2 linked regions of the Pigmentiphaga sp. H8 genome follow. The protein of the gene in region 1 interacts with the protein of each later gene in a pairwise test. Links are inferred from orthologs where the notes say so. Each region holds a gene or a part of one and is shown on either strand. Other genes may lie near its edges.

Region 1 (7,578 bases):
AGCGTGTTGGGCGCGGATGCCGTGAATGCGATGGACTGCATCGGGGTCTCCTTTGGAAAGGTGGCCGGGGTGAGTCATCTACCCGGGGGGCGACGCCGGACGCGCAGAGGCGTCGGGGCAGCATCACGTGAAGGAATCGTTGGGCGAGTTTAGCCGCTGGTTGATGACAGATTCCGGAAAATTGACCGATCTTAAGTGTTTCCCCTAGGCTGGCACCCGAAATATCGGCGCCCAGGAGTAAGCATCCACTGACAAATCAGCAAAAACGCGGGAGTGCGGGAGGAACCCGCCGGAAACGCCCGGCCGGCCTGAAGGACGGGCGTGGAGGCGCGGGCAGGCGGATTGAAGGTGTTCGTGAGTATGCCGCGCCTGCCGACGCGATGACAGGGGCCATTATAGCCCCATCGGGGAAGAGTATGTACTTACACGAAGACCGGCGCGAGGCGCCGGTCCCCGGGGCTTCAGTGCAGGGTGACGGGATGGTGCATGTAGTCGTCGAACTGGCTCAGGAACTCGTCCACGTCTTCCATCGAGGGCTCGGTGGCGATCAGTTCCCGCACCTGGGAGCGGAATTGCTCGGCCGATTCGCCCGCGATGTAGATCTCGCGGCGCGCCTGCTTGTCGACGATTTCGAATCCCCCCGCGGAGGCGCCATCGAGCTGGGCGAACTCCACCACGACATAGTTGGGACTGTTGTAGATCATTTCCATGGTCTGGCTCCTGGAGACAGGGGTCTGACCGACCACCTGTTCATTAAGTTGGTGCCTACGTTTGGAAATCAAGAGGGCCAACCGGATTGATACCGCCTATCGGCCACACCATGCTCGATACCGGCCTAACCCCCGTACAGCTTCACCGCTCCTGCAAAACCTGGTCCATCCAACTGCCTGCGCAACTCGGCGACATGCCGGGCCGCGCTGACCTCGATCCACAGCCGGGCCGGCCGGGCTTGCCGGAGCAGCCTCGCCACGGTCACCCGCAGCGGTAACTGCCCCACGCAACAAACGCACCCGGGCGCCAGCTGTACCAGTTCGACCCCCTCAGGGGCGGACAAAGTTCCCGGCCCGCCCTCGACGATCACCGCCTGCAACCCTTCGCTCACCTGTTTTTGCGCATTTTCCAATGCCAGGCTGCGCCCTTCATGTAAGTGAGTGCCAACTAATATTACGACGGGGACAGGCTTCATTTCCGCCAGAATGCCCGGGTGAACAGGACGAGTACAGCAAACAATTCCAAGCGGCCGATCAGCATGGCGAAGGTGCATATCCAGGTCTGGGCGTCGCTCAGCACGGCGAACGTGGCCGCCGGGCCGACGTCCGCGAGGCCGGGACCGGTATTGCTGAGGCTGGCCAGGACGGCGGTAAAGGCCGTGACGGGATCCAGGCCCGTGTAGAGCATGGCCATGGTCAGCGCCATCAGCGAGGCCCAGTACAGCAGCATGAAGGCCATGACCGAGAACACGACCCGGTTGGGCACCGGCAGGCCGCCGATATGCACCGGATTGATGGCGCGCGGGTGCAGGATGTGGATGAGTTCCCGGCGCGCCTGCTTGACCAGGATCACCACGCGGATCATCTTGATGCCGCCGCCGGTGGAGCCGGCGCAGGTGGCGAAGCAGGAAAGCACCAGCATCCAGACCGGGGCGAAGATGGGCCAGGTCGAATAATCGGTGCTGACGAAGCCGGTGGTGGTCGCCACCGACACGGTGTTGAACAGCGCGAAGCGCAGGGCGGTCCAGACCGAATCGTAGTTCCCCCGCTGCAGCAGGAGCGCGGTGATGGCCGCCACCGAGATGGCCAGCACCGCCAGGTAGGCCTTGGCCTCGGTGCTGCGCCAGTAGGGCCCCAGGCTGCGGCGCCGGAACGCCTGGAAGTGCAGGGTGAAGCTGATGCCGGCGATGGTCATGAACACCACGGCGACCATCTCGATGGCCGGCGATTCGAAGGCCGCGAAGCTCGCGTCGCGGGTCGAGAAACCGCCCAGGCCGATGGTCGAGGCCATGTGGCAATAGGCCTCGTACCAGTTCATGCCCGCCATCCGGTAGGCCAGCAGGCACAGGACCGAGATCAGCATGTAGATGGCATACAGGCCCTTGGCCGTGCCGGTGATGCGCGGGGTGAGCTTCTCGTCCTTCATCGGGCCCGGCGTCTCGGCCCGGAACAACTGGCTGCCGCCGGCGCCCAGCATGGGCAGGATGGCCACCGCCAGCACCAGGATACCCATGCCGCCTATCCAGACCAGGGTGCAGCGCCAGACATTGATCGACGGCGGCAGGTTGTCCAGCCCGGAAAGCACCGTGGCGCCGGTGGTCGTGAGGCCGGACATGGCCTCGAAATAGGCGTCGGTCATCGACAGCGGCGCGCCGATCTGGTGGTAGTAGAACAGGAGCGGCAGGGTGGCGATCAGCGCCAGCACGCTCCAGACCAGGGACACCAGCAGGAAACCGTCGCGCGGCGTCAGCTCGCGCCGCTGGCTGCGCGTGGCCAGGCACAGCAGCAGTCCGGCGATCAGGCCGACGATCATGGCATGGATGAACGCGTCCCGCGCCCCATCTGAAAAGATGAAGGACGTCGCCAGCGGAATCGCCATCGTCATCGAGAACAGGGCGATGACGAGTCCGAGGACGTGCAGGACCGGTAGCAGTTTGCGCATGCAGCGAGGCCGGAAGGATCAGAAGAAGGTCGCCGAGACCTGGAACAGCTTTTCCACCTGCGCGATCAGCCGCTGGTGCGCCACGAAGACGATGACGTGGTCGTCCGACTCGATGATGGTGTCGTGGTGCGCCATCAGCACTTCATCCTGGCGCACCACGGCGCCGATGGTGGCGCCCTGCGGCAGGTCGATGTCCTCGATCCGGCGGCCCACGACCTTCGAGGACTTGGCATCGCCGTGGGCGATGGCCTCCAGGGCCTCGGTCACGCCGTGCCGCAGGCGATGGACGGACACCACGTCGCCGCGCCGCACGTAGCGCAGCAGCTCGCCTATGGTGGCCTCGGACGGTGAAATGGCGATGTCGATGCGGCCGCCCTCCATCAGCTCGCCGTAGCTCTTGCGCCCGATCAGCGCGATCACCCGGCGGGCGCCCATGCGCTTGGCCAGCAGCGACGACATGATGTTGTCCTCGTCGTCGCTGGTCAGCGCCAGGAACAGGTCCATCTCGGCGACGTTCTCGTCCTCCAGCAGGTTCTCGTCGGTGGCGTCGCCGTTCAGGATCAGGGAACGGCTGGGGAGCTGGGTGGCCAGGAATTCGCAGCGCCGGCGATTGCGCTCGATGACCTTGACGTCGCACTGGTCGCTGATGCTGCGGGCCAGCCGCAGGCCGATGTTGCCGCCACCGGCGATCATGACCCGCTTGACGCGCTTGTCGCTCTCGCGCAGCTCGCGGATGATCTGGCGCACGTGGCGGGTGTTGGCCAGGAAAAGGACCTCGTCGCCCGGCTCGATGCGCGTGTCGCCCTCGGGCGGCACCAACCGGTTGTTGCGGAAGATCGCGATGATGCGGACATCGGCGCCCGGCAGACGCTCGCGCAGGGTCTGGATGGGCTGGTCCGCCAGCGGGCTGCCGGCGGCGGCGCGCACGGTCACGGCACAGACGCGGCCGCCGGCGAAGTCCACCACCTGGAGCGCCTCGGGGATCTCGACCAGCTTCTCGATGTAGCTGGTCACGCTGCGCTCGGGGCAGATCAGGTGATCGACGTCGAAGCCGTCCTCGGCCATCAGCTCCTCGTGGTCGAGGAACTCGGACGAACGCACGCGCGCGATGCAGCGCGGCACGTTGAACACTTTCTTGGCGATCTTGCAGGCGACCAGGTTGCTTTCGTCGGCGGTCACGCAGGAAATGAAGAGATCGGCGTCGGCCGCCCCGGCCTCCTGCAGGGTGGACACGTGGGTGCCGTTGCCCATCAACCCCCGCAGGTCCAGGCGATCCTGGAGCACGGACAGACGGGCGCCGTCGGTATCGATGACGGTGATGTCGTTGTGCTCGGACACCAGGTTCTCGGCCACGCTGGTCCCCACCTGGCCAGCGCCGAGTATCAGGATCTTCATACGCCGCGTTTACGCGAGAGTTCGATTCCCAGTTGCTTGAGCTTGCGGTACAGGTGGGTGCGCTCCAGCCCCGTCTTGTCGGCCACGCGGGTCATGCTGCCGCCCTCGCGCGCCAGGTGGTGCTCGAAATAGACCCGCTCGAAGGCGTCGCGCGCCTCGCGCAGCGGCAGGTCGAGCGAGAGGCTGAGCAGCGGCGAACGCGGCTGGTTGTCGTGCATGGCCACGGTGCCCGCCGGGCGGTCGACGGCCGGCGCGAGCCCGGGGGCGGGCGCACGCATGCCGTCGCCGGCCGCGGGCGGCACGGGCGCGTAGCCCGGCATGGCGGGCCGCGCGGGGGTTGGCGGCGCGGCCGGCTTGGCACCCGTCCGGCCCCGCTCCAGCGCGCCGGCGATGGTCTTGAGCAGGCGCGTCATGGTGATCGGCTTCTCGAGGAAGTCGATCGCGCCGATGCGGGTCGCCTCGACCGCCGTATCGATGGTCGCGTGGCCGCTCATCATGATGACGGGCATGTCGAGCAGGTCCTGGGCGGCCCACTCCTTGAGCAGCGTCACGCCATCGGTGTCGGGCATCCAGATATCGAGCAAGACCACGTCGGGACGATTGGCGGCGCGCAGCGCGCGCGCGGCCGAGGCATTTTCGGCCAGATCGACCGTATGCCCTTCGTCGTAAAGAATTTCCGACAGGAGTTCGCGGATGCCGACCTCGTCGTCAACCACCAAAATTCTGGCCATATCTTTAGCAACCTCTGTTACGCGGACTGCGCCCCCGCAGTCTCGGAAAAACGCGCGGCATCGTGTGCAACGTCCGTACCCCCGGCGAGCCGAGTGAATAGTATAGAGACCATTGCCCCACCTTCGGGCCGGTTGGCAAGATCAATTCTGCCCCCGTGCTCCTCGACGATCTTCTTGACGATGGCCAGCCCCAGCCCCGTTCCCCGCACCTTGGTCGTGATGTAGGGTTCGAAGGCGCGCTGCAGGATGCGGGCGGCGAAGCCGGTGCCCGTATCGGTCACCATGAATTTGATGGACGCGTGCTCGCGGCCGTCGGGCAGCCGCGTCTGGATCAGGCGGGTGCTGACCGAGATGCGGTCGCTGGGCGTGGGCCCGGCCGGCGCGCCGTCTCCCGCCTGGCGGGCCGCTTCCTTGGCCTTCTCTTCGATCGAGTCGCGGGCGTTGGCGATCAGGTTGTGGATGACCTGGCGCAACTGGGTGGCGTCGCCGCGCACGCGCGGCAGCACCGACTCCAGGTCGACCGACAGCGCGATGTTGCCGGTGCCGGCCTTCAGCACGCCGCCCGCCGTGTCCCATCCGTACAAGGTCAGTACCTCGGCCACCAGCTCGTTCAAGTCCAGCAGCTGGTGCTGGGCCGGCGGCGTCCTGGCGTATTCGCGGAAATCGTCCACCATGCGCTGCATGGAACTGACCTGGTTGATGATGGTGGTGGTCGACCGCTTGAGCATGTCGGCGTCGGGCTGCGCGAGCTTGTCGGCCAGCTTGATGGCGATCCGCTCGGCCGAGAGCTGGATGGGCGTCAGGGGATTCTTGATCTCGTGCGCCAGCCGTCGCGCGACCTCGCCCCAGGCGACGGCGCGGTTGGCAGAGATGACCTCGGTAATGTCGTCGAACACGACCACGTAGCCCCCACTCGCTCCCGCCACCGGCAGGTGTGATCCTCGCGCGAGCAGGGTAATCGTATTGTCGTCGCCGTTGGGATCGGAATTGTTACCTTCGCGCACGGCTTGCGTGCCGGCAGCCGGCTGCGGCCGGACGATCTCGAACTGCTGTTGCCAGTACTGGCGCCCGGTGCCCGCCGCCGCGTGCTCGGCGAAGGCCGTGCGTATGGTCTGCGCGAAGGCGGTCAGCCCGTCCACGGTTTCCAGCGGCCGCCCGGTGACCGCGCGCAGGTCCACCCGCAGGATCTGCTGGGCGCCGCGGTTCACGGTGGCGACGCGGAAGGCCTCGTCGAACACCAGCACCCCCGACGACAGGTTCGACAGGATGCTTTCCAGGTAGACGTTGCTGCGTTCGAGCTGGCGCCGGTTGCTCTCGACCATGCGGCGCGCCTCGTCCAGCTGGCGGGTCATGGCGTTGAACGACCGGGTCAGCTGGCCCAGCTCGTCGCTCTGGGGCGGTTCCGGAATGGGCCGGTAGTCGCCCACTCCCACCGCCTGCGTGCCCTCGGCCAGGCGCAGCAGCGGCCGCACCATCCGGGACGACAGCGAGAAGGCCGCCGCGATCGCCGCGAACACCGCCAGCAGCAGCGCCAGGGTCAGCGTGATGCCGTACAGCTTGCGCAGGCCCACCCGCGACAGCGACAGCTCCTGGTAGTCGCGGTAGCCGCTCTGGACCTCCTCGGCGTTGCTGGCGATCTGTTCCGGCACACCCTGCAACAGCTGCAGGTAGCGCGACTCGGCCGGCAGCACGCCGGGCAGCTCGAAGCCGCCGACGGGCGCGATGGGAACGATCACGCGCAGGCGCAGGGCGCCGCCGTTGGACGTATCGCGGGTCGTGCCCAGCGGTCCCTGCACGCCGTCCACGGTGGTCGGGCTGGCGGTGCTGTTGGCCTCGGCGGCCGCATAGGAACGCGCGATCTTCAGCTGCCGCAGCACCTGCGGCGTGGGCGTCTCCGGCACCAGCGTGCCGTAGGAGTTGGTGGACCAGGCGATGACCCGGCCGCTGGAGGTGAACACCATCGCGTCCTGCACCCCCACCTGCTCGCGCAGGCGGGTCAGCGACAGCCCCACGTTCGACTCCTGGTTCTCGCCCAGTTCGATCGACATGGTGCGCGCCTTGGCGTTCATCTCCTGGAGCTGCGAATCGAGCGCCGCCCGGCCGAGGTTCAAGCCGGACTCGAGCGCGGTATCCACCCGCACGTTGAACCAGGACTCGATGGAACGCGACAGGAACTGCACCGACAGCATGTAGATCAGCACGCCGGGCACCACCCCCACCAGCGCGAATGCCAGCGCGAAGCGGGAGGTGAGCCGGGCGCCGAACTGTCCGCGCCGCAACTGCCCCATCAGCCTGACGGTCAGCGCGACCACCCAGGCGAACAGCGCCAGGGCGATGATGGCGTTGAGCCCCAGCAGCAGGCCGTACTGCTGTTCCAGGCGGGAGGAGTTGCCGGTGGACCAGGCCAGCAGGAACAGCAGCAAGAGGGCGCTCACGCCTCCCATGCCCAGGAGGACGCGCAGGAAGCGGTTCAGGATACGTACGCGGCGGGTTCGCATCATTGGGACTCCGTGGGAGGAGTCAGGCCCAGTCCCCGGGGGCTCGGGTGGGGCGATCCGCCTGGCAGGACCAGGCCATTGCCGCCGGAGGAGGCGCCGTTGGCGGGGACGATGGGCGCGGAGGGCGACGGGGGCGCCGACTGGGCGGGAACGGACTGCATGGGCACGGCGCCGGAGCCGGCGGGAGGCTGCACGGCATAGGGAGGCGGCACCGGAGGCGGCGGCAGGCCGGGCTGGGCGGCGGCGGGCGGCGCGGCATTGGAACTGGGCTGCGGCACGACCTCCTTGCCCAGGCGCACGCT
Region 2 (7,363 bases), 590 kb from region 1 along the record:
CTTCTCGCAAAACGTCACGCAACTGCTGATCTTCCGCTTCCTGCTGGGCCTGGGGGTGGGCGGGGAATGGTCGGCGGGCGCGGCCCTGGTCACCGAGACGTGGCCGGCCAAGCACCGCGGCAAGGTCATGGCCTGGGTGCAGAGCGCCTTCGCCGCCGGCTATGCGCTGGCGGCCATCGTCGCGGCGCTGGTGCTGCCCACGCTGGGCTGGCGCTGGGTGTTCGCGGTCGGCCTGGTGCCCGCGCTGTTCGCATTCTGGGTGCGCCGCCATGCGTCCGAGCCCGAGATCTGGGCGGGCCAGAAAGAGCGCCTGGGCGTCGGCGCCACCCTGAAGCTGCTGTTCGGCCAGCACCTGCGCAGCACGGTGGTCGGCCTGGCCTTCACCGCCGCGGCCATGTGCGGCTACTGGGGCCTGTTCACGTGGATTCCGACCTATCTGGCCACGCCCGTCAGCGCGGGCGGCGCCGGCCTGGACCTGACCAAGTCCACGACCTGGATCGTCATCATGCAGGTGGGCGCGGCACTGGGCTTCATCTGCTTCGGCTACATCGCCGACCGGATCGGCCGCCGCATGGCCTTCATCCTGTTCTTCCTGCTCTCGGCCGTGTGCGTGCCGCTGTACGTGCAGATCGAGTCCAGCCTGGTGCTGCTGGCGTTCGGACCGCTGGTCGCCTTCGTGGGCACGGGGTTCTACAGCGGTTTCGCGCCTACCTTCGCCGAGCTGTTCCCGACCAGCATCCGCGCGACCGCGCGCCTTCGTGGGCACGGGGTTCTACAGCGGTTTCGCGCCTACCTTCGCCGAGCTGTTCCCGACCAGCATCCGCGCGACCGCGCAGGGCTTCATCTACAACACCGGCCGGGCCACCAGCGCGCTGGCGCCGGCCGCGGTGGGCTTTTTCTCGGCTACCCACGGCGTCGCGAGCGCGCTGGGAGCCACCGCCGGGTTCTTCGCGCTGGCCGCGGTCATCGTGTATTTCTTCCTGCCCGAGACCAAGGGCGGCGAGCTGGAATAGCGGTGGCGCCCGGTCAGCGCACGACGATGACCGGGGCGATGTCCAGCCTGGCCTGCACGCGCTGCGCGGCCGCCAGCGCGCTTTCGCGCGAGGGGTAGGGGCCCAGGTGCACGCGGTGCAGGCTATCGGTGTTCACGATGCGCAGCGGTTCGGTCTGGTCCCCCAACTGGGTCCGGATCCGGGATGCCAGGTCCTCGGCGTTGCGCTGGCCGCTGAAGGCGCCCACTTGCAGGAAGATGCCCGATTGCGGTGACGACACCACCGGCGTGGTGGCCGCCAGCGGGACCTGCACGCCGCCTGCCATGGGCGCGGGGCTTGCTGCCGGCAAGGGGGACGCCAGCGGCGGCAGTTCCCGTACCTGGCTGGCCGGTGGCTGCGTGGCCACCGGGATGGCGACCACCTCGGCCTCGGCCACCGGCGCGGGCGCCGCGGCCAGCATGGGAGCGCTGCCGCGCTCGTTGCGGATCCTGGCGATTTCCTGCGGGCCCAGCCATTCGACCTCGACTTCGCCGCTGCCCTGCGAGAGCAGGCCCAGCTTGTAGGCGGCGGTGTAGGAAAGATCGATGATGCGGTCGCTGTGGAACGGGCCGCGGTCGTTCACGCGCACGATCACCGACTTGCCCGTCCCGACCCGCGTGACGCGGGCGTAGCTGGGGATGGGCAGCGTGGTATGGGCCGCGGTCATCGCGTACATGTCGTAGATCTCGCCGTTCGACGTGCGCGCGCCATGGAACTTGCGGCCGTACCACGACGCGACGCCGCGCACCTTGTAGGGCTGCATGGAGGTGTCGGGAACGTAGCGCTTGCCGAAGATCACGTAGGGCTTGTTCGCGCCGCTGGCCAGCGGTTCCACGGCCGGCAGCGGGTCGGGCACCAGGTCCAGGTTGGCGGGCGGATTGGACGGCGGGCCGTCGTCCTTGTAGTAGCCGCCGCCGCGCGAACCAGACGGCCCCTTGGGCGTGGTGCCGCAGGCGGCCAGGAGCACCGTGGCGCAGACCGCCGCCCAGAGCAGGGGACCTTTGGTCCCCCCGCGCAATGGGCGGCTGGTCGTGGGGCGCGCGCCAGGCAGGGGAGGCCGGTCGGTCTGCTTCATCGTCTAGGGTCCTGGATGCTGGGGTCTGGCAAGCGGCGGCGCCTCGGCGGGGCCGCCGCCCGGATCATAAAGGTCGAACTGCTTTTGTGCACGGTGGCGCACCAGCACCTGTCCCTGGCCCGCGAACATGGCGGCCAGCTGTTCCACCACGTAGACCGACCGGTGCGTGCCGCCCGTACAGCCTATGGCCACCGTCAGGTAGCTGCGCGTGTCCTGCATGTACTCGGGCAGCCAGGTGCGGATGAAGGCGGCGATGTCGTCGATCATGCGCCCCACGCTGGGGATGGCCGCCAGGAAGTTCGCCACCGGGGCGTCCCGCCCCGTCAACGGCCGCAGGACCGGGTCGTAGTGGGGGTTGGGCAGGCAGCGCACGTCGAACATCAGGTCCGCGTCCAGCGGCACGCTTTCCTTGAACGCGAACGATTCGAAGGTCAGGACCAGCGGCACGGTATCGGCCTGCACCACGTTGCGCACCCAGGACCGCAGTTGCGAGGGCGTCAGCCCCGTGGTGTCGATGACGTGCCCCAGCTCGCGCAGCGGTCCCAGCAGCTCGCGCTCATGCGCGATGCAGGCCTCGACCGAGGGCGCGACGCCTTCGTGGAAAAGCTTGTCGGTTAGCGGATGGCGGCGGCGCGACTCCGAATAACGCTGCACCAGCGTACCGGTATCGGCGTCCAGGAATACCACGCGGATCTCGGTGCCCAGCGCGCGCAGCGCATTGATGGTGCCCGGCAGGCTGGCGATCGCCCCGCTGGAGCGCGCATCGATGGATACCCCGACACGCTGCAGCCCTTCATCGTGCGCGGCCGCGATGAAATCGTGAAGAAAACGGACAGGAAGATTATCGACGCAGTTGTAGCCGAAATCCTCCAGGGTACGAAGAGCCACGGACTTGCCCGAGCCCGAGATACCGGTGATGAAAACGACACGTAACACAGCAGGCTTTGCCTCGTAAAAGAGGTTCGTTCGAAGCCTGAACAATAACGCACACTCCCAAACCTGTCCCCCTTTCCCCCTACCCACGCCAGCCTATTGGTTGCCAGGAAACCGCGGATCCGGCTTTGCCGGTCCGCCGGTTTCGCCCCCTGGGGGGCGCCCGAAGGGCGTAGGGGGGGGACCTCTACGGCTCGCCGTTCTGGATGGCGTCCATCTGCCGTTCCATGAACTCGGTCATGGTGTCGATGCCGCGCAGTTGCAGGATGGCGTTGCGGACCGCCGCCTCGACCAGCACGGCCAGGTTGCGGCCGGCGGCCACGGGCAGGACGACCTTGCGTATGGGCAGGGCCAGCACGTCCTGGGTCATGGCCTGGAGGGGAAGGCGCTCGAAATTGGCTTCGGGCGAGGTGGTGCGGACCAGGTGGACGATGATCTTGAGCTTCATCTTCCGGCGCACCGAGGTCTCGCCGAAGATCGCGCGGATGTCCAGCAGCCCGAGGCCGCGCACTTCCAGCATGTTCTGCAGCAGCGGCGGGCACCGGCCCTCGATCAGGTTGGGAGCGATGCGCGAGAACTCCACGGCGTCGTCGGCGACCAGGCCGTGGCCGCGCGAAATCAGTTCCAGCGCCAGCTCGCTCTTGCCCAGGCCCGATTCGCCGGAGATCAGCACGCCCATGCCGAGCACGTCCATGAACACGCCGTGCACGGTGGTGACGGGGGCGAGCTTCTTGGCCAGGTAGATGCGCAGCAGGTCGATGACCTGCGCCGCCGAGCGGGGCGAGGCCAGCAGCGGCACGTTGCGCTGTTCGCAGTGTTCCAGCAGGTCGGCCGGGGCGGCCAGGCCGTCGGCCATGATGATGGCCGGCACGCCGCTGGCCAGCAGTTCATCCAGGTGGTGGGCGCGCCGGCGGGCTTCCAGCCGGGCGTAGAACGCCAGTTCCTCGTGGCCGAAGACCTGGATGCGGGACGGGTGGATGAGGTTCAGGTGGCCGACCAGGTCGGCAGCGGCCAGGCAGGTGTCGGGCAGCGGCGAGCGATTCGCGTTCGAGCGCCCCGCCAGCCAGCTCAAGGAAATCTTGTCGGTGTTTTCGTCGACCAGTTTTTCGATAGTAAGCATGGGGCACACGGAAAAGGCGGCCGACCGGGGCCGGCCGGGTCAGACCGCGGCGTCGGACTGGGCCGGTTCCCAGTGGGTCAGCAGCGAGTGGATCGCGCTGGCCGAGGGTTCGGTGGCCAGGGCCTCGCGCAGCGCGCGGTTGGACAGCATCTGCGCCAGCTCGGACAGGATTTCCAGGTGCACCTGCGTGGCCTGCTCGGGTACGAGCAGGAATACCAGCATTTGCACGGGCTTGCCATCGGGGGCGTCGAAATTGATGGGCTGAGCCAGGCGCACGAAGGCGGCCACCGCATCGGTCAGCCCCTTGATGCGGCCGTGCGGCACGGCTACGCCTTGACCCAGGCCGGTCGAGCCGAGCCGTTCGCGCGCGAACAGGCTGTCGAACACCACCGAGCGGGCGATGCCGTGATTGTTCTCGAACAATAGGCCGACTTGTTCGAAAACGCGCTTCTTGCTGGTGACTTCCAGATCAAGCAGCACGTTCGAAGGGGGGAGTATCCGCGAGATCAGATTCATAACGTATGCGCCGGTCGGGCGATACAAATTCGCACAATAGATGGACCGGGCGACATCTTTTGGAGATGGACGTCGATTATAGCCAGCGTCCCGGTTCTGTCACGAAAAGCGGCACTTTTGTGCCCCGCAAACAACCCGTCCGTATCCCGACCTGGCATCACACGCCCTCGTCCCACGAAGGAAGCGCCCACCCGGGGCCCTACCCAGTCCCTCGAAAACCATGGCGCAGCGCGGCATTTCTCGATTCTGATCACGGGTAACTGGACGCGAACTCATCCTTTAAACGAAACAACGGCGGGAAAAGCCTCCTTCCCCCGCCAGCCGATGTTTTATCCAGGGGCACCGCGGATCCGGCTCCGCCGGTCCGCCAGTGCCGCCCCCCGGGGGGCGCCCGTCAGGGCGTAGGGGGGGGAATTCTCTTCATTGCTTCCTCGACCCGAGGTCGCTGGACCTTGTCCTTGTACTTGATGACCTGTCGGTCGACTTTATCGACAAGGGCGTCGATGGCCGCGTATAGATTTTCTTCTTGGGCCTCGCAATGGACGTCCTTGCCTCGGAGATGCATGGTGATTTCCGCGCTGTGGCGCAGTTTTTCCACGGAAAGCAGCACCTGGATATCGATGACGTGATCGAAATGCCTCAGCACCCGCGTGAGCTTGTTCAGGACGTACTCACGTATGGCAGGGGTCACGATGAGGTGATGTCCGCTGATGCTCAGATTCATGTAAAGCCCTCCTTGAAGCAATGTACCGGGAGACTTCCCCGGAGCCCGCGCCCATGTCCGCAGGGCATGGGCGCTTGTGGCACGAGCGTGCCACTTTGCTTGCGTCGCTCCGAACGTTCCGGATGTCGCCACGCAATCGAAGTGGCTGGCACATGCGTTTTCAGCGGTTGCTATAAAGATGAGCCTTTATCCGGGGCTTTCAAGTACGGTCTAACCCTAGCATCGCGATCAGGTGATGGATGCGCGGCATGCGATGCCGCGCGGGCGCGATCCGTACTAGATGCTCTTACGCAGGGAAACCGGCGGAATCTTGAGCGCTTCGCGGTATTTGGCCACCGTGCGGCGGGCCACGACGATACCCTGCTCCCCCAGCGTCTGCGCAAGTTGGCTGTCGGATAGTGGCTGGGTAGGATCCTCCGCACCAATGAGTTGCTTGATCAGCGCACGGATCGCCGTGGACGATGCCGCTCCTCCGGTCTCCGTGGCGACGTGGCTGCCGAAGAAATACTTCAACTCGAAAGTCCCCAGCGGGGTGAGCATGTATTTCTGCGTAGTGACGCGTGAGATCGTCGACTCATGCAAGCCTAGTGTATCTGCTATTTCGCGTAATACAAGAGGCCGCATGGCGACTTCGCCATGGTTGAGGAAACCCTGCTGCCGGTCGACGATGGCCTGGGCCACGCGCAGAATGGTGTCGAAGCGTTGCTGGACATTGCGTATCAGCCAGCGCGCCTCCTGCAGCTGCGAGGACAGCCCGGGATGGGCCGAGCTGCGCTCGGACTTCAGGATCTGCGCGTACATCTGGTTGATGCGCAGCCGCGGCATGGCTTCGCCGTTGAGCATGGCGCGCCACTGGTTGCCGGCCTTGCGCACGATCACGTCGGGCACGACGTAGTCCGCGGCGGGCGACGAATAGCGCGAACCGGGTCGCGGGTCGAGCCGGCGGATCAGGCTCTGGGCCGCGCGCAGCTGGTCGTCGTTGCAGCCCAGCGCCTTGCGCAGCTTGGCGTAGTCCCGCGCGCCCAGCAGCGGCAGGTGCTGGGCGGCGATCTGGCGGGCCAGGGCCAGCACGTCGGCATCGCGGGCCTCGGGCAGGCAATCGAGGTCCGGCACGCGCAATTGCAGGCACAGGCATTCGGAGATGTTGCGGGCGCCCACGCCGGCCGGATCGAAGGACTGGAGCAGCCCCAGCGCCGAACGCAGTTCGTCGGCGTCGATTTCCAGCTCGGGCGGGAACAGCGCGGCCAGTTCTTCCAGCGACACGTCCAGGTAGCCGTTGTCGTCCAGTTCGTCGACCAGCGCCGTCACCAGCGCCGCATCGCGCGGCGTGGCCTGCGTCAGCGCGAGCTGGCCCAGCAGGTGCTCGCGCAGCGAGGCATCGGGCGCCGCCAATTGCGGCGCGGTGTCGTCGTCGTGCTCGCCGCCGGGGCGGTGCAGCTCCGGCATGTCGGGCAGGTCCGGCGCGTCGCCGGCGTCGGCCGGCGACGGCGCCTCCACGGCCTCGCCGCCCGGTTCGGCGTCGGCTTCCGGCGAGGCGGGCGTGGTCGTGTGCATGCTGCCGTCGGCGTCGACCCGCAGCGTGGCCGCCACAGGGTCGTCCTCGCGTTCAAGCAGCGGGTTCTCCTGCAGGATCTGCTCGATCTCGTGTTCGAGTTCGAGCGTCGACAACTGCAGCAGCTTGATCGACTGCTGCAGCGCCGGCGTCAGCGCCAGGTGCTGGGAGGTGCGAAGTTGGAGTCCGGGTTTGAGCATGGGCACCGCTTACATGCGGAAGTGTTCTCCGAGGTAGACCCGTCGCACGGCAGGATCGCCGACGATCTCCTCGGGGTGCCCGCTGGCCAGTACCGTGCCGTCGCTGATGATGTAGGCGCGGTCGCAGATGCCCAGGGTCTCGCGCACGTTGTGGTCGGTGATGAGCACGCCTATGCCGCGTCCCTTCAGGAAGCGCACGATGCGCTGGATCT

The links.
Region 2: the proteins of trkA (region 1) and ptsN interact in binary tests that used the Escherichia coli proteins (3 or more experiments, as listed by UniProt). The link is inferred for Pigmentiphaga sp. H8 from one-to-one orthologs.

The regions. Positions count from the first base shown.
Region 1 is NZ_CP033966.1:216,552-224,129, reverse strand. What follows is about bases 1,860-4,856. They hold trkA (Trk system potassium transporter TrkA), read right to left. Parts: upstream 4,048-4,856; coding sequence 2,671-4,047; downstream 1,860-2,670. Other genes in these bases: EGT29_RS01055 (PAS domain-containing sensor histidine kinase), read right to left, coding at 4,796-4,856; EGT29_RS01060 (response regulator), read right to left, coding at 4,044-4,778; EGT29_RS01070 (TrkH family potassium uptake protein), read right to left, coding at 1,860-2,652. Also shown: EGT29_RS01080 (YbdK family carboxylate-amine ligase), read right to left, coding at 1-41; EGT29_RS01075 (DUF3567 domain-containing protein), read right to left, coding at 462-710; more of EGT29_RS01070, read right to left, coding at 1,183-1,859; more of EGT29_RS01055, read right to left, coding at 4,857-7,252; EGT29_RS28680 (DUF4390 domain-containing protein), read right to left, coding at 7,276-7,578. UniProt on the Escherichia coli protein: Part of the constitutive potassium transport systems TrkG and TrkH. May regulate the transport activity of TrkG and TrkH systems. Binds to NAD(+) and NADH.
Region 2 is NZ_CP033966.1:807,956-815,318, forward strand. The notes cover bases 2,938-5,719. They hold ptsN (PTS IIA-like nitrogen regulatory protein PtsN), read right to left. Parts: upstream 4,676-5,719; coding sequence 4,199-4,675; downstream 2,938-4,198. Other genes in these bases: rapZ (RNase adapter RapZ), read right to left, coding at 2,938-3,042; hprK (HPr(Ser) kinase/phosphatase), read right to left, coding at 3,227-4,159; hpf (ribosome hibernation-promoting factor, HPF/YfiA family), read right to left, coding at 5,070-5,399; EGT29_RS03985 (RNA polymerase factor sigma-54), read right to left, coding at 5,676-5,719. Also shown: EGT29_RS28915 (MFS transporter), read left to right, coding at 759-1,013; EGT29_RS03960 (septal ring lytic transglycosylase RlpA family protein), read right to left, coding at 1,027-2,106; more of rapZ, read right to left, coding at 2,110-2,937; more of EGT29_RS03985, read right to left, coding at 5,720-7,151; lptB (LPS export ABC transporter ATP-binding protein), read right to left, coding at 7,161-7,363. UniProt on the Escherichia coli protein: Seems to have a role in regulating nitrogen assimilation.